Regions from separate parts of the Rhodococcus sp. C26F genome, predicted to be linked through region 2. Evidence: riboswitches for the same ligand, from Rfam matches in the RefSeq annotation. Region 2 holds a riboswitch; each other region holds the start of a gene.

Region 1 (7,226 bases), on a different contig from region 2:
TGGCCGGCCCGTGCATCGCTGCCACGATCGACGCGGCGTACACCGCACCCCACGGCATCGCACACGTCCTCCGGCACCCCACCCACGGCGACCAGCCGACCTGGCGGCCTCTACCCCACAGCCGTACCAGCAGAATTCGCCGCCGATTCGTCCACTCCGTAGGCACCCTGCGATCCCACGATGCCGGAACCCGCATGCTGCTCACCGGCCTTACCGGACTGCTCGCCATACTTCTGATCGATTGGATATGGCTCACTGTCGGCAAGGGTCACCACTGGGTCGAGTCCCTCAAGGAAGCAGTCCAGGTCGTCGCGACCGTCGGTCCCGCACCGGCCTCACACGGCGACCACGCCTATGACGTGTTCGCGGCCGTGGCGATGTTGGCGGCGATCGTGTTCACCGCCATGTTCACCGCCGGGATAATCGAACGTCTGCTCGGAGCCAGTCTCATCGGCTTGATCGGTCAGCGGGTTCTTCCCCGCCGCAACCACGTCATCGTCGTCGGATTGGGACAGGTCGGTCTCCGGTTATGCCTCGAACTTCGCAAGCTCGGTATCCCCGTCGTCGCCATCGAACGCGATGATCGAGCTCGCAATCTTCGCCTGGCCCGAGCACTGAATATTCCTACCATCGTCGGGCACGGTACCGACAGAACCCTCCTCGAACGCGCCCGCCTCGACCGAGCCCGATGCCTTGCTGCTGTGGGTTCTGACGACCGTGACAACATCGCCGTGTCCGTAGCAGCCCACGGTGTACACCCCGACGCCAGACTCGTCCTCAGAGCCGGCGAACACGAAGCCCTCACCGACACCGGATCCCTTGTACCGCTAGGGATTACCAGAAACGTCGCAACCTTGAGCGCAACCTTTGTCGTCGGACGGTTGCTCGGTCTCGATGCCCACCGCGTGGTAGTTGCAAACGACAGGATCTACCTCGAGCTCGACGGGTCCTTCGAACAGTTCGTCCTCTCCGCACGACACCATTGCCCCCATATCACCGGAACAGACGCTCACCACCCCTCGTTTGAGGTACGACTCCGACAAACGCCGTCGAGGCAGCACACATCAACGTGACACCAATCCGGACCGGATAGGCAATAGCCTTGACGATTGCCAAGTCATGCAGCCCTGGGCCAATTTTCTCCGTCGCGCCGTGACCGCCACCAACATCCGGAACTCACCCGCCTCCTCACGTGGGCATACCGCCCGTTTCGGCTCCAATCGACTTATGCCCCACCACATCCCTGAGACCCGGAACGGTGGGCGCATCCAGGTACACCGTGCTGCCGGCGGCCCGGAACCGGTCGGACATATGCTGCATCCCGGCGACGGCGGCCTGGTCGGCGGCCTCACCGAACCTGGTCCGGATGTCTTGGGAGATGCGCATCGAGCAGAACTTCGGCCCACACATCGAGCAGAAGTGCGCAGTCTTGGCCGGTTCAGCCGGAAGCGTCTCGTCATGGAACTGCTCGGCCGTATCCGGATCCAGCGACAGAGCGAACTGATCCCGCCACCGAAACTCGAAACGCGCCTTCGACAACGCGTCGTCGCGCTCGACGGCACCGGGATGGCCCTTGGCGATGTCGGCGGCATGAGCAGCGATCTTGTACGTGATGACCCCGGTCTTCACGTCGTCCCGATTCGGCAGTCCCAGATGCTCCTTCGGGGTGACGTAACACAGCATCGCGGTGCCATGGCGGGCGATCTCGGTAGCTCCGATCGCGGAGGTGATGTGGTCGTAGCCCGGAGCAATGTCGGTCACCAGCGGCCCCAAGGTGTAGAAAGGCGCTCCATGACATAACTTCTGCTGACGCTCCACATTTTCCCGCACCCGATGGATCGGGATGTGGCCAGGGCCTTCGACCATCACCTGAACGTCGTGAGCCCAGGCACGGGTGGTCAGTTCGGCAAGGGTGTCCAGCTCGGCGTACTGCGCGGCGTCGTCGGCGTCGGCGATCGACCCGGGTCGCAGCCCGTCTCCAAGGGAGAATGCGACGTCGTAGCGGGCGAAGATCTCGCACAGTTCGTCGAAGTGGGTGTAGAGAAAATTCTCCTCGTGATGGGCGAGACACCAGCCGGCCATGATCGAACCACCTCGGGAGACGATGCCGGTGAGCCGCTCGGCCGTGAGCGGTACGTAGCGCAGCAGCACTCCGGCGTGGATGGTCATGTAGTCCACGCCCTGCTCACACTGCTCGATCACGGTGTCGCGAAAGATCTCCCATGTCAGTGCGTCGGCCTGTCCGGCGACCTTCTCCAGGGCCTGATAGATCGGCACCGTGCCGATCGGCACCGGGGAGTTACGGATGATCCACTCTCGGGTGGTGTGGATATCTTCGCCGGTGGACAGGTCCATCACCGTGTCCGCGCCCCAACGGGTGGCCCAGCGCATCTTGTCGACTTCGTCGACGATGGAGCTGGTCACCGCTGAGTTACCGATGTTGGCATTGATCTTCACCAGGAAGGACTTGCCGATGATCATCGGCTCGGACTCGGGATGGTTGACGTTGGCCGGGATGATCGCCCGACCCGCCGCCACCTCCGAGCGCACCAATTCCACGTCGCAGTTCTCCCGCAGCGCCACGAACCGCATTTCCTGGGTAATGATCCCCGCCCGGGCATAGTGCATCTGCGTGACCGTCCGGCCTGTCTTCGCTCGCACCGGGACAGGTCGGGGCCCCTTCCACTCCCGGGACGCCTCTCCACGCCGCACCGCCGAGCGGCCATCGTCGAGCAGATCCCGTTCTCGCGCCGGGTAGTGCTCGACGTCGCCGCGAGCAGCAATCCAGTCGGCGCGCGTCGGCGGGAGCCCGGCCAGCGGGTCGCTACCGGGACCTGCAGTGCGGTAGACCCGCAGCGGCGGATTCGGCACCCCGTCGGGAGAGTCATCCAAACGGATCTCCGTGACGGGCACACGCAGGTCGTGTTCCTCGTCGTGGACATAGCTCAGGGCATGGGAATCGGATGCACTCATCGGAATCGTTCCTACTTCCTTCGCCGGCATTACCCGGGCAGGTTCGACGGTCGCAGGCTGCCTCAGCCCGATCTCAGCCCCTGCAATAGGGCTCCCGTGGGGACGGCACCGACCCTAACACCCGGCTTCTCCCGCTGCAGATGTAGCTGCCCTGCCGTCCGAGTGCCGCGAGGTCGGCCCATCCTGTACGAGCTACAAGGGGGGTACTCTTCTATATGTCATTGACTGCTGACTCGAGGAGATCGGGACCTTGTCCGCACAGCTGGCCTTCGATGCCCTCGCCGACCCTGTACGGCGAGCCATTCTCACTGTGCTGGCAGAGCGCGACGAGTGCAGTGTCAACGAACTGGTCGAACAGATCGACAGCGTGGGACGTACCGGGGTCTCGAACCACCTTCGAATCCTGCGGCACGCGGGATTGGTCACCGAACGTAAGGCCGGCCGCTTCCGCTTCTACTCGATCGACCCGGCCGGTCCCGCTCGGGACGTCATCGCAATGTTGCAGGAATTGTTCCGAGGAGCGCTGGCAGATGCCGTCGAGGCCGCAGACCGCACCGCTGTCACCGACACAACCTTGCGACGTGCGTAGCTTCCAGGGAACACGGTGACCCAGCTCGTACTGCACGCGGAAGAGTGGACCGCATCCCTGCCCTCGGTGGCCTACAGCCTTTTCGGAGCAGACGCGGAGGCGGGATGGCTGTTCGGCGCGGTATGCGATCGGGTCGAACCCGGCGCCGCTGTGCGTATGGCGGTCCACCTCAGCGGTTCCGGAGCAGATCCGGTCGAAATCCTTGGGCGCATTGCTGCCGCACGTCCGCATGCGTACCTTGAAATCGTGCACGACCAGCCTTGGCGAGGGCGTATCAAACTCCGTTTCGAAGCCGCAAATGGTGGCACGAGAGTTCGGCTCGTCGCCGAGCTCGACCAGCCCGGATTGGAATGGTTGATGCGGCGTCGAGGGTTCCCTACCTCTCGAAACGTCTCTTCCCATACCCGTTTGGGCTTGTTGACGTCGAAATCCGGACCCGGCAGTCTTTTCGCCACCGCAATCGACAACGTCGCCATGCTGGCGCTGGAGGAAATCAATGCCGAGGGCGGTATCCGCGGCCGTCCAGTCGAGTTGATCGTGGGCGATGACGCCACAGACCCGCAGACCGGCGTCAGGGAAGCGCGACGACTCGTCCAGGCAGGCTGCCGGACCATCCTGGTCGCCACCACATCGGCTACCTACACTGCAGTTGCCGAAGCGCTCAGCGATGCACCCGTGCTGCTGGTACAGCCGGTCATGAACGAAGGAGGGAGCGGCGATCGTCTCCGTCTCCAGCTCGGCGAGCGGCCGGACGACCAGTTGGCAGCAGCCGTGAAACCGCTCATGCGGATGGAGGGGGTGCGACGATGGTTTCTGGCCGGCGATGATTATTGTTGGCCCCGCACGACACACGGCCTGGCTCGCCAACTGTTGCCTCGGTACGGCGCCCGAGTCGTCGGGGAAAAGTTCGCGTCTCTGGGAACTCGTGACTTCGCCCCGATCATCGAATCGATCCAGAAATCGGGTGCCGACATCGTACTGTCGACCTTCGTCGGAGCTGATGCTGTTGCGTTCGAACGGCAATGTTATGCAATGGGATTGCGGGATCAGTGCATTACTCTGGCGCCTGCCTTGGAAGAGTCCACGCTGACGTACATCGGCGCCGAAGCGGCTCGTGGCCTCTACACCGTCTCGGGGTACTTCCAAAGATTACAAACGGAAGGCAACGCCTCGCTTCTGAAGAGGTACCAGGCGGAATTCGGTCCTTGGGCACCGCCGCTGTCGACGTTGAGCGAGTCTGTGTTCGAGGCGGTTCACATATGGTGGCAGGCGGCTCGGAAAGCCGAGGATAGCGAGCGGATCGCCGCGAGAATGCGTCACGGCGAGTTTCAGCTACCGCGGGGTACCGTCACTTTGAGCGAGGACCGACTCAGACAGCAGCTGCATTTGACGAAAGCGACCGGCACGGAACTGTATCCCGCCCTCGGATAAGTTCGGGCAACCACGATTTCTGGTACCGAAGATCAGGGCATGTGTCTTGATCACCTCGACGTGGTTGCGTTCGCCTACCGTTCGGTTCTTCGCCGGGGATGCGCAACCTCCGGGCCCACCGTGTGCACCTGCCGGGTCGTCCATACATCGGTGTCGTCAGAATTGTTTCCGACTGCGATCAGGCCCCACGTCATCACTGTTCGGTGCGATGTCGATCTCGGTCAAGGCGACGATGACAGCTGCCAGATCCTCGTCTGTGGGATCGGGACCGGATGCGGAGGTCGAGTCTTTCTGCCCCGGTGAGATCCGTTTCCCTCTCGGGGGTGGCTCTGACTTCATTCTCCATCTTCCTTTGTGCACGTCTCACTGCGGCGCATCTGGCCACAGTTCAGCATCTTATGGAATAGCTCCGAATGCAGACGGTTCACAGCTCCGTCCGGGGGATCGACGAGCGCCTTCCTGTCGCCGAAGCGAGCAGCAGTGTGGTTGAATTTGTTGCCGTCAGCGAGGTCGAACGGCAGAGTGAATGCGCGGCAATCGAACTCAGATTAGCGAGCCGTTGCCGGACTGTCCATAGCGCGTCAGTGTGATACATGCGGGAACAAAGAATTACTGCCACAACGCTTTTGCCGACGCAGGGAGTGCGGCACTCTACTGTACGCAACCCGCACACCGGATCGGTCGTCACGATCGCGCCTCCAGACGGATGGCGGGAGGCGCACTTTCTCTCTGGAGCGACTCGCGCCGACGCGTCCACGCCCGGACAGCCCACAGCGCGGATCACCCAGTCCGGTGGTAACAAGACAGTTACATGTCATTAGGTCATGACGTGTTGACGCATTAGATGGGGGCACATAGGGTTGGTGACTCACGGCACAAGGAGAGCATTTCATGGATGGAATCCACGACCTCGGGGGCCGCGCCGGCCTAGGTCCGGTCAACCCCGAATCCGATGAACCTGTTTTCCATTCCGATTGGGAGCGGTCGGTTTTGACAATGTTTCCGGCCATGGCGCTGGCCGGCGCGTTCAATCTCGACCAGTTCCGGGGCGCGATGGAGCAGATCCCCCCGCACGACTATCTGACCTCGCAATACTACGAGCACTGGATGCACGCGATGATCCACCACGGCATCGAGGCAGGCATCTTCGATCCCGACGAACTCGACCGCCGCACCCAGTACTACATGGACCATCCGGACGAAGCGACCCCCACGCGGCAGGATCCGCGACTGGTGGAGACGATCTCGCAGCTGATCACCCACGGAGCCGATTACCGACGCCCAACCGCCACCGAGCCCGCATTCGCCGTAGGCGACAAAGTCATCGTGCGGCCGGACGCCTCACCGAACACCCACACCCGCCGCGCCGGATACGTCCGTGGCCGTGTCGGCGAAGTCGTGGCGACCCACGGCGGGTATGTCTTCCCGGACACCAACGCACTCGGCGCCGGTGAAAACCCCGAACACCTGTACACAGTGCGGTTCTCGGCGACCGAGTTGTGGGGTGAACCTGCCGCCCCGAACGTCGTCAATCACATCGACGTGTTCGAACCGTATCTGCTACCGGCCTGACCAGGTCATCCGGTCCACCCAGCGAGACGTCCCTTCACCACAGACAGAAACGAGTCCACCCCGATGACCGCCCACAATCCCGTCCAGGGCCCGTTGCCACGATCGAATGAGGAGATCGCCGCACGCGTGAAGGCCATGGAGACCATCCTCGTCGACAAGGGCCTGATCTCCACCGACGCCATCGACCACATGTCCTCGGTCTACGAGAACGAGGTCGGTCCTCAACTCGGCGCCAAGATCGTCGCCCGCGCCTGGGTCGATCCCGAGTTCAAGCAGCGCCTGCTCACCGACGCCACCAGCGCCTGCCGTGAAATGGGCGTCGGCGGCATGCAGGGCGAAGAAATGGTCGTGCTGGAAAACACCGACACGGTCCACAACATGGTCGTATGTACCTTGTGCTCGTGCTATCCGTGGCCGGTTCTCGGCCTGCCACCCAACTGGTACAAGTACCCCGCCTACCGCGCCCGCGCTGTCCGCGACCCCCGGGGTGTGCTGGCCGAATTCGGATATACCCCCGACGCTGACGTCGAGATCCGGATATGGGACTCGAGTGCCGAACTTCGCTACTGGGTCCTGCCGCAACGCCCAGCCGGCACCGAGAACTTCACCGAAGAACAACTCGCCGACCTCGTCACCCGCGACTCGCTCATCGGCGTATCCG
Region 2 (7,226 bases):
TGCGCGACTTCCGGTCCTCGGTGCGGGTCTGGAGTGTCACCGTCACGGTGGTCGCGGCGGACAGGCGCTCGGCGTCGGCCCCGGCCACGCCCCCGACCGGGATGCGGGGGTTCGATTCCGCCCCGAGACCGGCGGCGGCGAGCGGGCCGTCCTCGTTGTTGGCGACGAGCAGCGCGGCCGCTCCCCGTTCGGCGGCGACCTGCTCCTTGACGGCGAAGGTGCACACGCCGCGATCGACGATCACCACCGCGCCGGTCGCGTCGATGCCGTCGTAGTCGGTGGCCTCGCAACCGGGGGTGTCGTCGGGGGCGATGCGCACGACGCGCGCGGTGAGCCCCTCCGGTCCCGTCGACGGCGACATGCCGAGTGCGCTCACGCCCATCGGCTCCCCGTCGACGGTGAGCTGCTCGTTCTCGACGGCGAACAGGGTCGTGTCGAACTCCGGTGTCTGCACGTCGAATCCGGCGTCGCGCAGGGCTCCGGCGACGTAGTCGACGCTCGCGTCGTAGCCGGGGGTCCCGAGCGAACGGTTTCCCTGGTTCTCGCCGGCGATCCGTTCGAGTTCCGTCAGGTGCGTCATGACGGCATCGAGCTGCACGGCGTCGGCGAGCGCCGTCGGGTCGACGGGCGGCGCCTCCACCTCCGCCTCCGAGCATCCCGCCGTCAGCAGTACACCGGCGGCGATCAGCGCCGCTCCCCGCATGCCGTATCTCGTCTGCGCCCGCGCCATCGACCGAGCGTACAAAAAAGCACTGCGCCGCACGGGGAAACCGTGCGGCGCAGTGTGCGGAGGCAGAACCTGCGGCGTGTCGAGGTAGTACCTCAGGCGTCGCGGCGGTTGACCACCACGAGTGAGGCCGCGAACACCAGGAACGAGAAGGCCGCGAAGTACACGAGCGATCCCCATGGACCCCAGTGGAATTCGATTCCCTGCCCGATACCCAGGAAGTTGTTCGCGTTCGCGAACGGCAGGAACGGCTGGATCTCGCGGCCCACCGAACCGAACAGCGCGAACAACGACTCGAGCAGCAGCGGCCACAGCATCAGCAGCGCGATCGTGCCGGCCGACTGCCGCAGCAGCGTGCCCACACCGATCGCGAGGAAGACGCACAGGAACGCGTAGATCGCGGTGCCGTAGATCGCGCGCCACGCCGTGTCGCCGCTGAGGACGAGTTCGCGACCTGCGTCGGGCCCGGCCAGTGCCTTCGCGAGGTAGAAGGCACCGAACGAGACCGCGAGTGTCAGCACCGCGCCCAGCACACCGATGAGCAGGGCCTTCATCGTCAGGAGCAGGGTGCGGTTCGGGGTGGCCTGGAAGGTCGTGCGGATGACCCCGAAACGGTATTCGCTGGTGACCGACAGTGCCGCGAGGATCATGAGCACCAGCACGCCGAAGCCGGTGACGCCGCTGACCGCGACGTCCACGGTCGGATAGAACCGTCCCAGTTCGTCGTCCATCCCGGCCGACGCGCGGGAGACCGACCCGAGGATCGCGGCCAGACCCAGGCCGAGGGCGACGATGACGACGGTGCACCACAGCGGTGACTGCACCGACGTGAGCTTGATCCGTTCGGCCCGCAGTGTGTCGAGCGCCGTACTCATCACAGTCCACCCTTCATGACGTCGTCGACTCCGGATCCGTGGTATTCGACCTCGCCACCGGTGAGTTTCATGAACGCTTCCTCGAGCGACGCGTTGCGTCCCGCGAGTTCGTGCAGCACGATCGACCGGGTCGCGGCGAGTTCGCCGATCTCCGCCGCCGGAGCGCCCGAGACGTGCAGGGCACCGTCGTCCTCCCGCACGGTGTGCCCGCGTTCGGTGAGCGCGGTGCGCAGCTCGTCGAGTTGCGGGCTGCGCACGACGACGAACGAGTCGGACGCGCGGTCGACGAACGCCTTCACCGAGGTGTCGGCGATGAGCCGTCCACGGCCGATGACGATGAGGTGTTCGGCGGTCTGCGCCATCTCCGAGAGCAGGTGGCTGGACACGAGCACCGTGCGGCCTTCCGCGGCGAGCGCCTGCATGAACCGCCGGATCCACACGATGCCCTCGGGGTCGAGGCCGTTGACCGGTTCGTCGAACAGCAGCACGCGCGGGTTGCCGAGCAGTGCGGCGGCGAGACCGAGTCGCTGCGACATGCCGAGCGAGAAGCCGCCGGCGCGCTTGCCCGCGACCTCCGTCAGACCCACCTGGCGCAGAACCTCGTCGACACGCGAGGCGGGCAGACCGTTCGACGCGGCCAGCCAGGCGAGATGCGACCGCGCCGACCGGTTGGGATGCACCCACTTCGCGTCGAGCAACGCCCCGACGGTGGTGAGCGGCCGTGTCAGCTCGCTGTACGGCTTCCCTTCGATCAGTGCGGTTCCCGAGGTCGGCCGGTCCAGCCCCAGGATCATGCGCATCGTGGTGGACTTCCCCGCGCCGTTGGGGCCGAGGAAGCCGGTGACGATGCCGGGACGGACCGTGAACGTCAGGTCGTCGACCGCGGTCGTGGACCCGAAGGTCTTGGTCAAGCCGGTCACTTCGATCATGCGCACCACCCTACGTGCGGCTCCGGCGAGCGCATCCGATCACACTCCCCGGAGCCGCACGCGGTGCGTCAGGGGACGAAGACCTCGGTGGTGACCGGGATGCTCGGTCGCTCGGTACGCATCGTCAGGGCGACGCGGCCGGGTCCGGGGAACACGTGCATGAACAACGGCCGGGTGCTCGTGTGGAAGGCCGGCACGAAGCGGGTCTCCGTACCGCGGGCACCGGTGTCGAGGTTGTGCCAGTCGAAAGCGACGGTGACGTCGCAGTTCAGGATGCTCGGCGTCCACTCGCCGAGAAGCGAGTAGCCCTGCGTGATCCGCAGTTCGATCCCGTGGGTGGCACCCGGCGCCGAGGAGTACTCGTAGAGCGGGCCGTCGAAGGCGGTTCCACCGGCGCGCACGATGCCGGCGCAGATGCCGTCGCCCAATGTCAGCACGGGTGGCGTGGACAACTCCGTCGTCGCGCACGACCTCGGTCCGGTGTTCGACCAGCCCATCTGACACGGTTCCTGGGCGCCCGCGACACCCGGCGCCGCGACGGCGACGGCAGTGCCCATGAGCCCGGCAGCGGCGGCAGCGAGAATTCTGTGTGCAATTGTCATGCCCGGGGATCGTACAGACCGATCGGTATCCCGTCGCGTGATAATCGGAAAACCCCTGAACACCAAGGTGCTCAGGGGTTTCCCGTACCGGTCACGGCTCCATCGGCGAAGATGCCTGGGCCCAGAAGCGTTTCGGGATCCGGCCGGCGTGCCGGGCACGGAATCCCGCTTCGACGGCGTGACGCATCGCCGACGCCATCAGCGCCGGATCCTTCGCGCGGGTGACGGCGGTCGCGAGCAGCACGGCGTCGCAACCGAGTTCCATCGCGAGCGCCGCGTCGGAGGCGGTTCCGATTCCCGCGTCGAGGATCACCGGCACACCCGCGGCCTCGACGATCATCTCGATGTGGTGCGGGTTCGAGATGCCGAGGCCGGTCCCGATCGGCGAGCCGAGCGGCATCACCGCGGCACAACCGACGTCCTCGAGGCGTCGCGCGAGGACGGGATCGTCGGTCGTGTACGGCAGGACGACGAAGCCGTCGTCGACGAGTTGTTCGGCCGCGGAGACGAGTTCGATGGCGTCGGGCAGCAGCGTCCGTTCGTCGGCGATGACCTCGAGTTTCACCCAGTCGGTCTCCAGCGCCTCCCGACCGAGCTGCGCGGTCAGCACGGCTTCCTTCGCGCCGCGGCACCCGGCGGTGTTCGGCAGCGGTTCGATGCCGAGACGGCGCAGCAGGTCGAGGACACCGGTTCCGGAGGCTGCGTCGACGCGGCGCATCGCGACGGTGGTCAGTTCGGTGCCCGACGCGACGAGTGCCTCCTCGAGCACGGCCAGGTTCGCCGCGCCACCGGTGCCGGTGATCAGCCGCGACCCGAAGGTGCGGCCGGCGATGGTCAGCTGCGGCAGGTCGGCGCCGGGATCGTGTGTGTCAGCCACCCTGGACCGCCGTGAGGATCTCGATGCTCGCTCCGCGCGTGACCGGCTCCGACCAGCGGCCGCGCGGGCACACGACACCGTCGACGGCGACCGCGATGCCCTTCTCGGGCAGGCCGAGCTCGTTCAGCAGTTGTGACACGGTCGGGGCCGCGTCGTAGTACTTGTCCTCACCGTTGACGGTGATGCCCACGGACACGTTCGTCATCCCACACTCGCTTCCGTAATTCGTCCAGGACAGGCGTATTGCGCGTCGGCCAGCGACCGCCCACCGAGTTCGGCGAGCACCGCGTCGACGGTGAGCGGCGTGAGCAGCACACCGTTGCGGCCGTGGCCGGTCGCGGCGACGACACGATCGGAGAGCCGGCCGATCAGCGGCAGGTTGTCGGGGGTCATCGGGCGCAGGCCCGCGCTCGCCTCGAACAGTTCGTACTCGCCGAGCGCAGGGAAGATCTTCTCGGCGTCGGCGATCAGATCGCGCACCCCGGCCACCGTGACCTGTGTGTCGGACGCCTCGTACTGTGTGGCGCCCACGACGAGGCCGTCGTGGCGGGGCACCAGATAGGCGGGGCGTCCGTGGACACTCGCGCGCACGGTGCGCTGCGGCGGCGGGGTCGCGCCCGGCCGCACCCGCAGGCGCAGGATCTCGCCCTTGACCGGACGGACCGGAAGGCCCGGCCACAGTCGCGCCGACGCCGAGCCGGCGGCGAGCACCACCTGATCGTCGGGAAGGTCGGCGAGATCGTGGACGGCGGCGTCGGAGAAACGCACCCCGGCCGCGGTGGCCGCGACGCGCAGGGCGTCGACGAGCGTGCGGTTGTCGACCGACGACTCGGTGGGTGCAAGCAGTCCGAGACGCACCTTCGGCCCGAGCGACGGTTCGAACTCCCGGATCTCCGCACGGGAGAGCAGACGCATCTCGTGCCCCCGCTCCCCGACCCATTCGGCGACGGTCCGCAAGTCGGCCGCGTCCGCCGCGTCGAGCGCGACGGTCAGCGACGCCTCGGCGGTGAACACGTCGACGCCGGTCTCCGCGCGCAGTGCATCCGCGAATCCGGGCCAGCGGTCGAGCGAGGCCCCACCCAGGGACAGCACGTGGTCCTCACCGGGCCAGCCCTCGGACAGCGGGGCCAGCATCCCGCCGGCCACCCACGAGGCGCCACTGCCGGGATTCGGGTCGTGCACGGTCACGATGTGCCCCGAGCGGGCCGCGCGCCATGCGATCGACAGCCCGATCACTCCGCCACCCACGACGGCCACAGTTGCCATTGGTCCACCTCACTCCCTGCGCCGGCATGATCCGGGTCAGGTCATAACGGTCGGGGCCGGCAGGCCCCCTCTCAGCCCCGCGAACCTCGGGACTCCCGTGTCGTCACTTTCTGCCTAGAGGCTACCGTCTTGGTCGTGACCACCTATCGCGGCAACCATCCCGACCCGCGCGGCCGCCTCGCGACCGCCCGGTTGTACCTGTGCACCGACGCTCGCCGGGACACCGGCGACCTCGCACGGTTCGTCGAGGAGGCCCTCGCCGGTGGGGTCGACATCGTCCAGTTGCGCGACAAGGACTCGGCCGGCGAGAAGAAGTTCGGACGCCTCGAGGCACGCGAGGAACTCGCCGCCCTCGAGATCATCGGCGAGGCGTGTGCACGCCACGGTGCGCTCCTGGCCGTGAACGACCGCGCCGACATCGCGCTCGCGGCGGGCGCCGACATCCTGCATCTCGGTCAGGGCGATCTGCCGGTGCGGCACGCGCGGCAGATCCTCGGCGACGAGATCGTCATCGGCCGCTCGACGTCGAGCCGCGCGCAGGCTGCGCTCGCCGACATCGAGGAGGGCGTCGACTACTTCGCGTCCGGGCCGGTGTGGGACACCCCGACCAAGCCGGGACGGACCGCGGCGGGGCTGGAGGTGACGCGCGAGGTCGCGCAGTCGCAGCCGGCACGGCCGTGGTTCGCGATCGGCGGCATCGATCTCGAGCGGCTCCCCGAGGTGCTCGACGCCGGTGCCACGCGGGTCGCGGTGGTCCGGGCGATCACGAAGGCCTCCGATCCGCGGGCAGCCGCCGCAGCACTCGAGGCCGCGCTGCCGGCCTGAAAGGCGGCTGAAGGCTGCGCTGCCGGCCTGAGGCGTTACAGCCAGCCCAGCACGGCCGAGGGCGACATCGCGATCGTGCCCTCGGGCAACCGCGCGCGCAGGCCGCGATCCGCGGTGACCACGACCGTCACCCCAGGGTCGACCACGGCCGTCGCGGTGGAGGCCAGCCGGGTCAGTTCGTCGTCGCCGCTGCCGTCCGCGCTGTGCACCGGGATCCGGACGTCGTCGATCGTCGCGTCGCGGGCATGCCCTTCGAGGACCGCTTCGACGCAGGGGACCCAGCCGAACGTCCCGTCGGGAAATTCGACCGTGCGGGGAAGGACCGCGGCGAGGTCGGCGAGCAGGGCGCTCGTCGCGCCGGGGCGGTCGCGCCACCATCCGGTGGGGCCGCTCGCTCCGAGCACGTTCGCGGTGTCGAGCAGCATGCGTACCGGTGAGGTGCGCAGCGACGGCCACGCCTCGGCGAAGCCGCTGTGCAGCGGCATCGCCTCGACCTCCGGTTCGGGCACCCAGCGCAGTTCGGTGCTCTCCTGGTTGAGGCTGGTCACGAGCGTTTCGGTGGCGTCGGCGACGACGGTGGTGTAGGTCCATCCGCCCGCGAGACCGGAGGTGACACGTTCGGCGCGCACCGTCACGGCCGCGACATCGATGCCGGCCTCCTCGTGGGCCTCCCGCACGGCGGCGTCGACGGTGCTCTCATGCGAGTCGCGCGCTCCACCGGGAAGCGCCCAGGTGCCACCCTGGTGCGACCATGCCGCCCGGTGCTGCAGGAGAACCGCGGGGCGACCGTCCGCGAGCGGAGCGCGCAGCAGCAGACCTGCGGCGCCGTGTCGTCCCCAGCGTTTCTCACCGTCCGGTCCGACCGCCCAGCCGTCGCCGTCTCCACGCATTGCGTCCGCCTCTCCGATCCGCCCTCGTCCGGACCTGTGCCCGGTACCGGATCCCCGCCGTCCGTGGACGGCAACAATACCGCCGGGCTGCTTATATGCTCCCCTCAGACCGCTCGACACGAGGAAGGGAGTGCCCGGTGGACGTACGGATCACCCCTCCCTTCGCTCCTGTCGAGAGCCACATTCGCGACGACGCCGATACGGACACTCCGGACGCCCGGTTCGACGACGCTCG
Region 3 (7,226 bases), on a different contig from region 2:
CGCAGCGTCGTGGAGATCGCATCGAGAGGAATCAGCACGTCGGTCGGTGAATGCCACTCGTACACTGGGGCATTCGGCACCGTCGCGACCTTCTCGACGCTGTTCTCCATCAGCACCTCCTGCACGGTCGGGCTGTCGAGCAGGGCAAGGCCCGCCGCCGCGTCGGCGACGTCGGCCATGCTGCGACCGGCACCGGCGAGCAGGATCTCGTTGGTGCACGCGTTGGCGATGCGGTCGCGCAGTTCCTGCCCCGCACCGTTGAGCTGCTCGCTGACCGGCATGCGGTCCGGGTACTCACGTTCGAGGCCGAGGGCGGCCGCCATCGCCAATCCGAAGGCGGGATGAGCGGATTCGCCGAGTTCCCGGGCCATCTCGCCGATGTCCATCGGGACGCCACCGTAGGCGGAGCCGACGATCGGGATCTCGGGCGCGTAGGTCGGGGCGAGTGCTGCGGCCATCGCCGTCGCCATCCCGCCGCCGGAGTAGCCGGCGATGCCGACCGGGCTGTCGGCGAGTTCGAGCGGTGCGTAGCGTTGCGCGGCCCGGATGCCGTCGAGGGTGATCTGCCCGCCGACCTTCGCGGCGCCGTAGGCGCTGTTCGGTCCGAGATGATCGGGAACGGCCAGCGACCAGCCGCGCTGGATCGCGATGAGCAGGCCGGGGGACTCCCGGATCCCTCGCAGTGGGTTCGGTGCGTACAGCGCCGTCGACGGCGCGCACTCGAGTCCGAGTGCGTTGATGATGGCCTGGTACGAGACGAGCGGACGACCCGGCGCCCCACCCTGAGGGGACAGCACGGTGGTCACGGCGGAGATCGGTTCGCCGGCGGAGTTCGTCGACCGGAACTTCAGCTGGACGGCGTCGGTGCCGGGGAATCCGAGCGGCGGCGGAACGACGCGCGCGGCGAGGACGTCACCGGGCTGCCGATCGGCGATGTCGTCCGGGGTGCTGTAGAAGGAGTCGTTCACGGACGCGGGGTAGACGATGCCTTCGGCCTGTGCGGAGGGTGCGGCCACCAGGCTCGGCGTCGCTGCCAGGGCCATGACGGCTACCGCGGTGGCGAGTCGCCCGGTCAGTGGGCGTGCGGTCGTGAAGCGCATCCGTTGTCCTTCTCTTCGTGCCCGGTCCACGACCCGGCTGTCCGCTGTGTACTTGTGTCCCCGCAGGATGTCGGCCGGAAATCGAGGTGCGTTACAGCCCGGTGTGGAGCACACTCGAAGTCGGATCCGAGGAGGTCGAGGAGCAATGAGGATCGAAGCGTACACGGCCGAACGACGAAGCGACATACTCGATCTCTCGATCCGGGCCTGGCGTCCCGTCTTCGAGCTGTACCGGCCCGCCGTCCCGGCCTTCGTCTACGACTCCTTCTATCCGAACGGCTGGGAGTCGCGGCAGATCGACGATCTCGGCAGGGTCCTCGACGACGAACCCGAGTCGGTCCATCTGGCCGTCGACGGCGACGAGCTGCTCGGCTGGGTGTCGGTGCGCGTGCACCCGGAGGACAGCATGGGGGAGATCCACGTGCTCGCCGTCGACCCACGTCATCAGCGCAAAGGCGTCGCGTCGGCGTTGATGAACCACGCCGACGACCTCGTCCGCGCCGCCGGGATGACCATGACGATGGTCGAGACGGGCGGTGACCCGGGCCATGCCGGCGCGCGCGCCGTCTACGAGGGCGCCGGATACGAACGCTGGCCCGTCGCACGGTACTTCAAGAATCTCGCGCCCCGGCGCGGTAGTGGACAGTCGTGAACGCTAATGTGATCCCCACGCCCCTATAGCCCAATTGGCAGAGGCAGCGGACTTAAAATCCGCCAAGTGTGGGTTCGAGTCCCACTGGGGGCACAATTCCGGGGTCGCCCGATGCATTCGCTACCTCTCTTGCCATCCGCTACAGCGCATTGCCGTAGCGGATGGAGATTCTTGTAGCGGATGGATGACCACAGCTCGGAGGTGCGCTACGCCTCCACAGGCAGCTGCGGAGCGCTCCGGGCCCGGAGCTGCTCGGCGCGTCCGTTCATCAGGTAGCCGGTCATCTCCGGATGCGTCGACAGGTAGAACGCGCCGTCGGCCGCCTGGGCGAAGATCCGTTCCGCCGCTTCCAGAGCGGGCATCGCGCTCTCACCGACCTTGAACATTGCCTCGCGCTCGAGTGCACCGGCTTCCGAGTCCCCGCCGGCCCGCTCGAAAATCCTGCTGACCACCGGGCCGGGCAGAACCGCCGCGACGGTGATGTCGTATCCCGCCGCCTCGACCTCCAGTTTCAGGCACTCGGTCAGAGCGAGCGTCGAGTGCTTGGACACGATGTAGGGCGCCTGACGCGGGGCTGCTCCGATCCCGCCGATGGACGACAGATTCCAGATGTGCGCCGGAACGCCGGCCTCCGCCATGCGCGGGACGACGGACCGCACGCCGTTGAACACACCCGTGACGTTGATGTCGAGAACGCGCTGCCACTCCTCGGCGGACACTTCCCACAGGTAACCGAACTGCTCGACACCCGCGTTGTTGATCGCCAGGGTGACCGGGCCGAGAGTGTCGTAGACGGTCGCGAAGAACGCGTCGACGGATCCGGCGTCGCGCACGTCGGTGTGCACCGCGATCGCCTCGGTTCCGGATACGACGAGATCGTCCGCCACCGCTCGGGCCGCTTCGATGTCGATGTCGGCGATGGCCACCTTCATGCCCAGCGACGCGCCGTAGCGGGCGAGTCCTTCCCCGACGCCCGAACCACCGCCCGTGACAGCCAGGACCCCGCCTGCGAATACTGAATGTGCGTCGGTCATGAAGTGCTCCTCTACGTCGATACTTCCCGGTGGTGACGAGTCATTCTGCCGATACTCGTATCCGCTGCGCACGAGCGGGTTCCGGCCGCCACGTCGAACACATCCGCTACCGTTCTCGTCATTCGCCACGGCAAATTGCTGCAGCGGATGGCGAATCTTGTAGCGGATGCACTGTCGGCGGACAGTTCGACCCGCGACTACCCAGAGGGAATCCTCCGCTGATCCTCGTGACGTGAGCGGTGCAGGACCTCCATGAGCTCGTGTTCGAGCGCTACGAACTCGCTCGACACGCACGTCTCCAGGGTTCGAGGCCGGGGCAGGTGCACACGCACCTCGTGCTGCACCCGCGTCGGTCGCGGACCGAGGACGACGACCCGATCGGACAGCAACACCGCCTCCCGCACGTCGTGCGTCACCATCAGCACCGTCCAGCGATGCTGCTGCCACACCTGCTGCAACCACAATTGCATCTCGGTGCGGGTGAGTGAATCCAGTGCGCCGAACGGCTCGTCGAGCAGGAGCACGTCGCGTCCCTGCAGCACCGTGCGTGCGAGCGACGCGCGTTGACGCATACCGCCCGACAGTTGGTGCGGCGCAGCGTCCTCGAATCCGGTCAGGCCGAAGGTCGGCAGCAGTTCGCGGGCGCGGGCACGAGCGTCCGATCGCTGTACGCCCTGCACCTCGAGCCCGAGTGTGCAGTTGTCGAGCACCGTCCGCCACGGGAAGAGCAGGTCCTTCTGGGGCATCAGCGCGACCCGCCCGGGTGCGGCGGGAGAGCCGCCGACGAGAACCTCACCGGTGTCGGGCTGTTCGAGTCCCGCGACGATCGAGAACAACGTCGACTTGCCGCAACCGCTCGGTCCGATCAAGGACACGAATTCACCGGGCTCCACGGAACAGTCGATGCCGTCGATCACCGCCCGGTCGCCGTACGCCTTGTGGACCGATGCCATCGTCACCGCACTCATGTCGCATCCTCCGTGAGTGCCCACGGCGCGACCACCCGTTCGACGACGTAGGTCAGCGCGTACAACGTGAGCGATAGAACGGCGGTCACCAGCACGGCTGCGAGCACGAGATCGGTGCGGAACGAATTCTTCTGTGTACTCATGTATATGCCCAGGCCGGATGTCGCGCCGACGTATTCGGCAAACACCGCGCCCACTACGGCGTAGGTGATCCCGATCCGCAGGGCGGTGAAGAAGCGGGGGAGCGCGGACGGCAGGCGCACGTAACGAAACTGCTGCCACCGTGACGCGCCCATGCTGCGCAGCAACGCGCCCGCCTCGCGGTCGGCCGCCGCGAACCCTTCGAGCAGTCCGATCGCGACGGGGAAGAACGTCACGAGCGCGATGACGAGGATCTTCGGCAGCAGTCCGAATCCGAACCAGATGATCATCAAGGGCGCGATCGCGATGATCGGCAGGGTCTGCGACACCACGAACAACGGCACGAAGGCCCGCCGCAACCACGGCGAGAAGTCCACGGCGATGGCGAGCACCCACGCGAGTGCCAGCGACACGGCGAAACCGACGAGGGTGACCTGAAGGGTGGACCAGGCGTGCCCGGCGATGTCGACCCGATGTGTCCACCCTTGCGTGAGAACGCGTGCGGGGGACGGCAACACCTGCGGACGGATACCGCTCACCACGACGTACGACTGCCAGATCGCGACCAGCGCCCCGGCGACGAGCAGGGCGGGAAGGAGTCGACGTGCGCGGCCGGTGCTATCGGTCTTCGAGGTAGTCATCGGTGACATAGGTCGACCAGTCCGGCTCGGTCGTCAACGGGCTGCCATCGGGTCCGGACAGCAGGCCGTTCTCGTAGAGGAATCGGGCGTAGCCCGACCATTTCCCGGCGTCGAGGACTCCGACGGCACCGGAGGCGTCGCGCATGTAGTCGGCGGCGAGCAGGCGCTGGCTCTCGTAGACGAGTTCCTCGTCGGGGAAGGCCCCGGGATTCGCCTCGATCAGGGCCCGGGCTCCACGATCGGGGTCGTCGGCGGCGATCCGGTAACCCTGGTGCAGCGCCTGCACGAAAGCGCGTGCCTGCTCCGGGTTCTCCGTCATCCAGTCCTCGTTGCCATCGACGACGATCGCGTACGCGTCGGGGAAGCCGTAGTCCGTGAAGCGGAAGTACCGCATGGGCAGGCCGCGGCGCTCGGCCTCGAGACCCTCCCACGCCAGGTACGACACGGTGAAGTCGGCGGTCGACGAGTAGACGGCCTCGTACGATGACGTCCCGAGCGTCACCTCCTCGAACTCCCCGCGACCACCGTCGTTGCGGATCACCTCGGCGAGCATCTCGTCCTCGCCGGGGTTCGCGAAGCCCGCGAAGGTCTTGCCGTCGAGTTCCGCCGGCCGCGTGATGTCGGGGTTGTCGCCCCGGACGGCGATCCCCGTCGCCCAGTGCTGCAGGGGTGCGAGGACCGCGAGGGTCCGGGACCCGGATGCCCTGGCGATGGTCGAGGTGGCATGCGTCGAGATTCCGAACTCGGCGCTCCCGGCGTCGACGAGGGTGTCGGGCGTCGCGTTGTTGTACGGCAGGATCTCGACGTCGAGCCCTGCATCGGCGAACAGGCCCTCCTGCTGCGCCACGTACAGCCCGGTGTGATTGGTGTTGGGCGTCCAGTCCAGCGCGAATCGGATGGTGTCGCTCTCGGAACCGGACGAGCACCCGACGACCGCGGTGAGCGCGGCGACGAGGGTGAGCAGTCCGGCGAGAGATCGCCGCGCGTTCACTGCGCGGATCGGGAACGGAACGGCGTGTGGACAAGCATGGCCATGTCGGGACATCCCTTCGTCAGCATTACCTGATGAGGTTCGACGGGTGTGTTCTCAGCCCCGCTCGTGCGGAGCACCCCGTGTCACTGGCGACCCTAGCACTGCGGCTTCCAGGCACCCCCGGGACGGCGGCAGAACGAACGCGTGACACGAAGTTACATAAATGCCCAGGTCGCGGCATTACCCTCACGTTTCACCCGTAGCGGAAGAGTCGAAGGTCCCTTCCTTCTGCTGTTTCCGTGAATCCGAACCCCTGTCGCTCGAGGCGGGACCGAAGACCGGCCACGTGCGACCGGTTGGCGTATCTGCGGTGGCAATCGGCGGACGGCCCGGAGAGTTCGGCCGACGCCGACCGGGTGCTCGTCGCCCAACCCGGGATCCTCGAGGGAGCGGGTGCGCTCGAGAGCGTCGCACGCAACACCGTCCTCACTGCCGCCGCTCGCGGTTGCCACATCGAGTTCTGGGCACTGGACCGACGATCGAACTGCCTCGAAGACCACACAGGTGTGCAGGCGGCACTGCGGACGGGGTCGCTCGACACGGCGACCGACTACTCCTTCCACGGCGCCGAGATCGATGGGCGGCGATTCGCCGGCCACGCGACCGTCACCGACGTCGCGTGGCTCTCGCGCGCCGGACTCGAACAGACGCTGCGCGACCAGTGCGAGCTGTTGCGCCACGAACTTCCCGGCCCGGCCCGGCCCTGCGGAAGCGGAAAGTGTTGTGCGGCGGACATTCTCTCGGCAGTTTCATCACCGGCAATTTCGCGGAATGGGATTTCGGCGGAGTTTCCGTCACCACCGACGACGCCGGCACCGTTCGATGCGCTGTCCGGATCGATCTCGACGGCGCCCCCGGTGCCGGCACTTCCCGCGGTCGTCAATCCCGAGGCGACGAATCTGCTCGCACTCACCGGACTCGCGGCGCGACTCGCCCCGGACGGCACCGACGGAATCATCCCGCGGATGCCCGACAACCCGAACGTCGACTCGACGCTGCGGACACTGTTGTCGAGGGATTGCGCGATGTTCGCGACCGGCGACCCGGACGTGCGGACGTTGAACGCGACCACCGAGGCGGTGCTGGGCGATCCTCGACGACAATTCGCAACCACTGGGATTCCTGCAGGCGAGCGTCGGGGTTCATCACCGGTGCGCCCGTGCACGACAAGCTGTTTCCCGTTCCCAGCACTCCGGAGGTGCTCGGGGGGCTGTTCGGTGACGCACCCAAGGCGTCACCGGAGGTCTTCACCGATCCGGGAGTCGTCTACCGGTGGCTCGACTACGACGAGGTGGGCACGGCGTCGTCACCCGACGAAGCGTGGTACACCGATCGGGGGAGCGAGGTGACGTCGATCGCGGAGCTGGCGCGGAATCCGTCGGAGCCACCCCTGGATTTCACCGAGTGGTACTTCCCACCGAAGCTTCCGTTCGATCTGGCGTCGGCGACCCGCAGGCGTCGCAGGCACTGGCCGACTTCGCGGCCGGATGAGGCGGGATCAGGCGCCGCGGGCGGAGAAGATCGAGGTGTAGTCGTGCGGGCCGCTGACCTCGGCGACAGCCGTGACGGGTTCGATCTCGGCGTCGGCTTCCGGAGTGGTGGGCGCGAGGAAGAGGGGATTGTCGAATTCTTTGTTCTGGCTCATGGCCGTCCTTTC
Region 4 (7,226 bases), on a different contig from region 2:
CCATCGGCAGCAGTCCACCGACGGAATTCAACGGCCAGGGGAGGTCGGCGTGGTTGCCGTAAGTGAGAGCGAAGACGCAGTAACCCTCGTTGGCGAGGAGAGGCCCGAGATACGACCAGTTGTTGTGCCGGTTGAGCACCGTGCCGTGGACGAGCACGACCGGATCCGGGTGTTCCTGCGACGGCACGCAGTCCCAGTCGTTCGTACCGAGCGCGTTACCGTTCGGGTCGCCGAACTCGTGGGCGAACCCGTCCAGGAACGTCTTTCCGACGGGTAGGGGAGGAGCGGGCTCCTCCGCGACTGCCGTTCCTGCCCCGACCACAGCGAAGGCGACCGCGAGTACCGCGGCGACCCATGAGCGTATGTGCATTCCCATCCCCCCGAAGTATGTGGATGGGCAAGGAAGTTAACAGAAATTCTTCCCCCAGGGGGAGTGCGGTTCCCGCAGGCGTCAGCCCTCGGTGTCTTCTGGGGAGCGCGCGGACTCCACTGCAGCAGTCATGGAGCCGAGGAACTCCCGCACGACCTCCAGTTGCGACTCGGAGAAGGGTTCGAGCGCGGCGGATGCCCGGGCGAAGAGCGGACCGAAGAAATCCCATCCGAGTTTCTCGGCCGCCGGGGTTACGCGCAGGATCACGCGCCGCCGGTCGTCGCTGTCGCGATCTCGCCGCACGTGACCGGCCCGTTCGAGCCTGTCGACGAGTGCGGTGATCGATGCGGTGTTGAGCCGCAGGTGCTCGGCGAGCCAGCTGGGTGTCGCGATCTCCCCGGCCCGTTCCCGGTCGAGAAGTCCGATCAGCGCTCGCAGATCGGTGGGATGCAGCGCGTGTTTCTGTGCGAATTCGGCGCCGAGCAGATCGAGTTGCACGGTGAGCGCGCGCAACCGGTGGATCATGTCGAGTCTGTCGTCGTCCGTCATGTCACCTCCGCCTCTCGACAGATTCTACTCGCCCACCTAATATCTCGATCATCTAGATATTAGACGGTGGAGGTTCCGATGCTCCGGTCACCACGCACATCGTTCGCAGAATCCGACGAGGGGCGCGCCTTCTACGCCGCGTACGACGCGCTCCTCGCGAAATGGCCACGCGGGACCGTGATCCACGATCTCGACTCCCGCTTCGGCACCACCCGCGTCGCCGAGTACGGACCACCCGACGCACCGCCGGTCCTGCTGCTCCCGGGTGCCGGCGCCACGTCGATGGTCTGGTTCGCCACCGCCGCGGCGCTGGGGGAGACCCACCGCGTGCTGGCCGTCGACATCATCGGCGACGTCGGACGCAGCGTCGCCGGTGGTGATCCTGTACGCAGCGTCGACGATCTGCTCGAATGGCTCGGCTCCGTCGCCGATGCTCTCGGGGTGACGCGGTGCGCACTCGTCGGTCACTCGTACGGCGCGATGACCGCACTCGCGGCAGCCGTGCGGACTCCCGAACGGGTCGGCCGGCTCGTGCTGCTCGACCCCAACTCGTGCTTTGCCGGGATGCGGCCCGCATATCTCCTGCGGGCACTTCCTGTTCTCGTCCGGCCCACCGCCGCCCGCGAACGGGCATTCCTCGAGTGGGAAACCCGAGGGGCACACCTCGATCCCGACTGGGTCACCCTGATGGCGCTCGGCGCGGCACACTTCCCGACCGCGAAGACGATCGTGCCCCGGCGTCCGTCGTTCGAAGAGTTGGGACGGTGCACAGCCGACACCACGGTGGTGCTCGCGCCGGTCGGGCGAGTCCACGACCCCGACAAGGTGGCCCGCGCAGCGCGGAAGGCGCTGCCGTCCTGTCGAGTCGTCACTCTCACCACCGGTACCCACCACACTCTGCCGATGTACCCGAGCGACGAGGTCGACGCAGTGCTGCGGGATGCACTGGGTGCCGGTGCGCCCGTCGAACTGGATTGTGACCCAGATCACCCGTGAATGTTCGATTGTTCGTTTCCGCAGGTCACCGCGCAGTAACGAGGTGTTCGCCGCAGGTTCGGGGTCTCGATGTGATCCAGAAGCCATGGAGTCGTAGAAACACACTCGCTACCGTTGATGGCGATCGAGTGCCCGAAACGGGCGAATGGAAGTGAGAGATCATGGGCAGTTCTCCAGCCCCTGAGCGAATAGCCGAATATCCCAGACCTTCGCACACCCTCCTTCATCTCACCGATACACACCTCGTCGGTGGAGACGAACTCCTCTACGGCACCGTCGACGCCGACACCCGCCTCGGGCTGATTCTCGAGGACATCCGTGCGTCGCAGGTCCGTCCCGATGCCCTGGTGTTCACCGGCGACCTCGCCGACCGCGGCCAGCCCGACGCCTACCGCAAGCTCCGCGGTCTCGTCGAACCGCTGGCAGCAGCGCTCGGTGCCGACATCGTCTGGGCCATGGGTAATCACGACGACCGCGCGACCTTCCGTGAGGAACTCCTCGACGAAGATCCCGTGGGTGCACCCATCGACGAAGTCCACATGGTCGGCGGACTGCGGATCATCACGCTCGACACCTCGGTTCCGGGCCATCACCACGGCGAGGTCTCCGCCGAGCAGCTCGCCTGGCTGGCCGACGAACTCTCGACACCCGTCCCGTTCGGTACCGTTCTCGCACTGCATCATCCACCCGTGCCGAGCGTGTTCGACATGGCCGTCCTCGTCGAACTGCGCGACCAAGCGGGCCTCGCCGAAGTACTGCGTGGCACCGATGTGCGCGCCATCCTCGGCGGTCACCTGCACTACTCGACCTCGGCCACGTTCGCCGGCATCCCGGTCTCGGTCGCCTCGTCGACCTGCTACACCCAGGACCTGAACGTCCCGGTCGGCTCGCAGCGCGGACACGACGGCGCGCAGGGCTTCAACCTCGTGCACGTCTATCCCGACACGATCGTGCACTCCGTGGTGCCCAGCGGAAGCTACGCCACCGCCGGGCAACCCCACACGGCCGACGACGCGGCGCGGCGCCTGGCCGAAGCCGGCATTCGCATCCCCGAGAACCCCGACCTCACCGTTCGCGTCTAGCCGACGTCCGGTCCGCCCGGGTAGTCGGTCTCCCAGGGCGCAGGAATCGGGTAGTACCGCTCCAGGAACTGCGTGACCTTCGCGGTGCGCAGCTCCAGGTCTACCTCGGGCGTGCTGCCGTCGTTCAGGCAGAACAGGTCGAGATTGCGGCGCGCCAGGATCGTGTCCAGATGTCGCAGACCGGACTTCACGGTGGTGTCGACGTACTCCACCTTCGCCGTGGTCTGCTGCACCGCGCGGCCGGTCAGCAGCGTGTAGTAGTGGTAGAAGGAGTTCGTCACCGAGATGTTGTCGGCCGCCCGGAACGGGCTCGCCGCCGTCGCAGCGAACTCGTCCGCGAACTCGCGCTCCATCTCCGCCATGATCGACCTGCGCAACGGGACCGGTGTGTGCTCGAGGTGCCGAGTGATGGTGACCCCGAAGCGATCCTGCAGGAGCTTGCGGTTCATTCGGGCGGAGTTCTCGAATCCGCTGCGTGACGCGTTGTTTCGTCCGAGGCCGATCCGCACGTCACACTCGATGAACTTGCCGACGCCCCCGCCGGAGAAGAACAGGCTCGGGCTCACCCGGCGACCGAAGAACATGTCGTCGTTCGAGTACAGGAAGTGCTCGGACAGTCCCGGGATGTGATGCAGCTGCGACTCGACCGCCATCGAGTTGTAGGTGGGCAGCGCCGACGGATCGGTGAAGAACTCCTCGCTCCGCACGAAGGTCACGCGCGGATCGTCGGCGAGCCACGCCGGTCGCGGCGAGTCGGTGGCGACGAAGATCCGCCGCACCCACGGCGCGTACATGTGGACCGAACGCAGGGCGTACTTCAGTTCGTTGATCTGCCGATAGCGCGCCGGCGAGTCGTCACCTTCGCCGACGACATAGTTCTGCATCAGCTTCGCGCGCTTGGCCTGGAACGACTTCGACGACCCGTCGACCCACGAGAACACGAGGTCGATCTCGAACGGGATGTCGCCGGGATGGCGGTCGAACATGCCTTCGATCGTGGGCCACAACTGTCCGTACCGCTCGACCGTCGTCCGGCGCATCTCGTCGCGCAGGGCGATCGTGCGGGTGAGAGCGTTCGGACGAGGCATGATCACCTCGTCGTCGGTGTAGGTCCACAGCTCGATGTCCACACCGTTCGAGGCGCCGTACCGCAACCCGCTGGTCAGCTCGACCCGCGGGCGGAACAGCCGGAACACCCGGTCCTTCCTGTCGCGCGAGAGCCGACCGTCCGCCACCGGGACGGGACGCCGCTTCGAACCGACGGCCTTCGAGTAGAAGGGCTCGTCGGCACACCCCTCGACGAGAGCGGCGCGCAGCCGCTTCCGGTCGGCGCGGTCGATCGCGAGGATCGGACGGTCGCTGTCGTCGCGCACGAGCAGGTAGTCGATGTGCGCCCGGTCGAGCACGCGGCGCAGGAACAGCACGTCCTCGATCCGAGCCTCGTCGGGCGTGGTGGTGGTGATCGGGATGGCGTAGCGATCCTCGAACCACACCACTTCCTCGTGCCTCGCGGGGCCGCGGACGGTGGCGCGGCCGAGCGGCGGAGCGTCTCCGACCTGCTGGGAAACGGAGACGTAGGGAGCGTTGTGGGGGGCCGGCGTGTGCGTCGGAATCTCCTTTCACGAGTCGGGACAGGAATGGCCCATTTTAACGCCGATCTGAGCTAAGTTCCCGCGTCGGCGATGTGACGATCCGGTGAAGCCCGCCGCGGGCGGCTCTCGAAGCGGCGAAACCGCGCGGTGTAGCCTGTCCGCAGGACTCGACACGGGGTGCCGGAAACGGCTGAGAAAACACCCGTCGAACCTGATCTCGATAATGCGAGCGAAGGGATGCCGAGCCGGCGACAGGCCACAGGTCTGTCGCCCTCACGCACCCTTCCCCACACAGGGAAGGCACAGAAGATGTCATTGCAGAACCAGGTCGTCCTCGTCACCGGCGCCGGTCGCGGACTCGGCCACTCCATCGCACAGGCGTTCGCCGACGAAGGAGCCGCCGTCGTCCTCGACTACCGGCGCAGCGGCGAGAGCGCCCACGAACTGGCCGACAAGATCGGACCCGAACGAGCGGTCGCGCTTCAGGCCGACGTCACCGACCGCGCCGACGTCGAGTCGCTGTTCACCCGGGCCCGCGAGCACTTCGGACGACCCGTCACCACCGTCGTCAACAACGCCCTGCCCGACTTCTCGTTCAACGGCGACGCCCGGCCCAAGGCCGACGAGATCGGATACGACCGGTTCGGCGCCCAGTTCGACGGCGTCATCGGCGGCGCGGTCAACGTCATCCAGGCAGCGCTGCCGGGCATGCGGGAAGCCGGCGGCGGCAGCATCGTCAACATCGGTACCAACCTGTTCCAGCACCCCGTCGTCCCGTACCACGACTACACCGCCGCGAAGGCCGCGCTCCTGTCGCTGACCCGCACCTTCGCCGCCGACCTCGGCCCCGACGGGATCCGCGTCAACATGGTCTCCGGTGGTCTGCTGCGCACGACCGACGCCTCGTCGGCGACCCCCGAAGCGGTGTTCGATCTCATCGCGTCGTCGACGCCGCTGCGGAAGGTCACCACGCCCGAGGACTTCGCGGCCGCGGTGCTGTTCTTCGCCTCCGACTGGTCGCGGGCCGTCACCGGACAGAACCTGGTGGTCGACGGGGGACTGGTGATGAACTGATGGCCGGACCACGCACTCTCCACCTCAACGCCTTCCTCTACGGCGTCGGGCACCACTCGTCGGCGTGGCGGCATCCCGACTCCGCGGCCGAACGCATCGGCGACATCACGTATTTCGAGGAACTCGCCCGCACCGCCGAACGGGGTTGCCTCGACGCGGTGTTCTTCGCCGACGGTCACAGCGTCAACCCGAAGTACACGGCGGGCACCACGTGGTTCCTCGAACCGCTCACCGCGCTGTCGGCGATGGCGCGCGCGACCGAGCACATCGGTCTCGTCACCACCGTCTCCGCGAGTTTCTTCACGCCCTTCCACGCCGCGCGGATGCTCGCCTCGCTCGACCACATCAGCGGGGGACGGGCGGGTGCGAACATCGTCACCTCGATGTTCGACGAGGAAGCGCGGAACCACGGATTCGACTCCCTGCCGCCGCACGCCGAACGGTACGCGCGGGCCGAGGAATTCATCGAGGTGCTCTGTGCGCTGTGGGATTCCTGGGACGACGGCGGTGTCCTCGTCGACCGGTCGGGTGGCAGGTTCCTCGACTCCGACGCGATCCGTCCGATCCATCACCGAGGCAAGCACTTCCGCGTCGACGGTCCGTTGACCGTGCCCCGGTGCCCGCAGGGGCGTCCGGTGCTGTTCCAGGCGGGAGCGTCGGAGACCGGACGCAACCTGGCGGCCCGCCACGCCGAGGCCGTCTACTCCGTCGCGTGGGACATGACCGCCGCGCTCGAGTACGCCACCGACCTGCGCGCGCGGATCGCCGCGGCCGACAGGGATGCCGGTACGGTCGCCATCCTGCCCGGACTCGTCACCTACGTCGGCCGCACCGAGGAGGAGGCGTGGGCGAAGAAGGCGGAACTCGATGCGCTCCTCGACGTCGATGCCGCCATCACCCAGCTCGGCGTCTTCACCGGTCAGGACTACACCGGCCACGACCTCGACGCGCCGGTCGCCGACCTGCCACCCATCGAGGAGTTCAGCGGGCCGCAGGGTCGCTACGCGACGGTGCAGCGCATCATCGAGACCCGCCGTCCCACCCTGCGCGAACTGCTCGGCTACCTCGCCGCGGGTGGTGGTCACGCGACGATGATCGGTACTCCCGAGACCGTCGCCGACAGCATCGAGGAATGGTTCACCGCGGGCGCCTGCGACGGCTTCAACCTGATGTGTCCCGCCTATCCGGATTCGCTCGACGACTTCGTCGAGCTCGTCGTCCCGGAACTGCAGCGTCGTGGCCTGTTCCGGACCGAATATCCCGGCTCGACCCTGCGCGACTTGCTCGGTCTGAAGGCGCTGTAGCGGAGAAGAGCGCGAATCGGTCATCGGAGCGGGTTGTAGCGCGCGCCGATGACCGTTTCGCGCTCCTGAGCGGCCCGACGCGCCTGCCACCGGCGGGCCGGTACGATCAGCCTCCCGGCGCCGGCGCGGGAGTGCTTTCCTCCGCTCCGGGAGCGCGTGCCGGATCGCCCGGCGGTTGATAGCTCGAGCCGTAGAAGATCGGCAGGATGCCCTTGACGAGGGTCAGCGCCGAACCTTCACCCGACGGCACCGTCGACAG

The links. Region 2 has a riboswitch for thiamine pyrophosphate ahead of thiO (glycine oxidase ThiO). Riboswitches for the same ligand answer to the same signal wherever they lie in the genome.
Region 1: it holds a riboswitch for thiamine pyrophosphate, as region 2 does, so the genes downstream of both, thiC (phosphomethylpyrimidine synthase ThiC) here and thiO (glycine oxidase ThiO) in region 2, are expected to answer to the same signal.
Region 3: it holds a riboswitch for thiamine pyrophosphate, as region 2 does, so the genes downstream of both, ACLBYD_RS04600 (ABC transporter substrate-binding protein) here and thiO (glycine oxidase ThiO) in region 2, are expected to answer to the same signal.
Region 4: it holds a riboswitch for thiamine pyrophosphate, as region 2 does, so the genes downstream of both, ACLBYD_RS19590 (3-oxoacyl-ACP reductase) here and thiO (glycine oxidase ThiO) in region 2, are expected to answer to the same signal.

What each region holds. Positions count from the first base shown of each region.
Region 1 is NZ_JBKFBA010000022.1:7,628-14,853, reverse strand. It holds gene ACLBYD_RS19745 (hypothetical protein) at 1-58, opposite strand, end outside; gene ACLBYD_RS19740 (potassium channel family protein) at 195-1,073, shown strand; gene thiC (phosphomethylpyrimidine synthase ThiC) at 1,189-2,973, opposite strand; TPP riboswitch at 2,972-3,081, opposite strand; gene ACLBYD_RS19730 (ArsR/SmtB family transcription factor) at 3,224-3,562, shown strand; gene ACLBYD_RS19725 (substrate-binding protein) at 3,578-4,993, shown strand; gene nthB (nitrile hydratase subunit beta) at 5,885-6,565, shown strand; gene nthA (nitrile hydratase subunit alpha) at 6,629-7,226, shown strand, end outside.
Region 2 is NZ_JBKFBA010000026.1:10,180-17,405, reverse strand. It holds gene ACLBYD_RS21405 (M20/M25/M40 family metallo-hydrolase) at 1-730, opposite strand, end outside; gene ACLBYD_RS21400 (ABC transporter permease) at 823-1,602, opposite strand; gene ACLBYD_RS21395 (ABC transporter ATP-binding protein) at 1,602-2,531, opposite strand; gene ACLBYD_RS21390 (hypothetical protein) at 2,600-3,133, opposite strand; gene thiG (thiazole synthase) at 3,225-4,010, opposite strand; gene thiS (sulfur carrier protein ThiS) at 4,003-4,215, opposite strand; gene thiO (glycine oxidase ThiO) at 4,212-5,276, opposite strand; TPP riboswitch at 5,273-5,385, opposite strand; gene thiE (thiamine phosphate synthase) at 5,412-6,101, shown strand; gene ACLBYD_RS21365 (NUDIX hydrolase) at 6,137-6,991, opposite strand; gene ACLBYD_RS21360 (hypothetical protein) at 7,129-7,226, shown strand, end outside.
Region 3 is NZ_JBKFBA010000002.1:314,153-321,378, reverse strand. It holds gene ACLBYD_RS04630 (lipase family protein) at 1-1,100, opposite strand, end outside; gene ACLBYD_RS04625 (GNAT family N-acetyltransferase) at 1,246-1,752, shown strand; tRNA gene ACLBYD_RS04620 (tRNA-Leu) at 1,772-1,845, shown strand; gene ACLBYD_RS04615 (SDR family NAD(P)-dependent oxidoreductase) at 1,959-2,786, opposite strand; gene ACLBYD_RS04610 (ABC transporter ATP-binding protein) at 2,984-3,754, opposite strand; gene ACLBYD_RS04605 (ABC transporter permease) at 3,751-4,536, opposite strand; gene ACLBYD_RS04600 (ABC transporter substrate-binding protein) at 4,514-5,527, opposite strand; TPP riboswitch at 5,564-5,660, opposite strand; gene ACLBYD_RS04595 (hypothetical protein) at 6,120-6,641, opposite strand; gene ACLBYD_RS04590 (hypothetical protein) at 7,068-7,214, opposite strand.
Region 4 is NZ_JBKFBA010000021.1:78,146-85,371, reverse strand. It holds gene ACLBYD_RS19615 (esterase/lipase family protein) at 1-376, opposite strand, end outside; gene ACLBYD_RS19610 (MarR family winged helix-turn-helix transcriptional regulator) at 452-919, opposite strand; gene ACLBYD_RS19605 (alpha/beta hydrolase) at 998-1,915, shown strand; gene ACLBYD_RS19600 (phosphodiesterase) at 2,077-2,997, shown strand; gene ACLBYD_RS19595 (stealth family protein) at 2,994-4,490, opposite strand; TPP riboswitch at 4,753-4,844, shown strand; gene ACLBYD_RS19590 (3-oxoacyl-ACP reductase) at 4,899-5,663, shown strand; gene ACLBYD_RS19585 (LLM class flavin-dependent oxidoreductase) at 5,663-6,967, shown strand; gene ACLBYD_RS19580 (serine hydrolase domain-containing protein) at 7,074-7,226, opposite strand, start outside.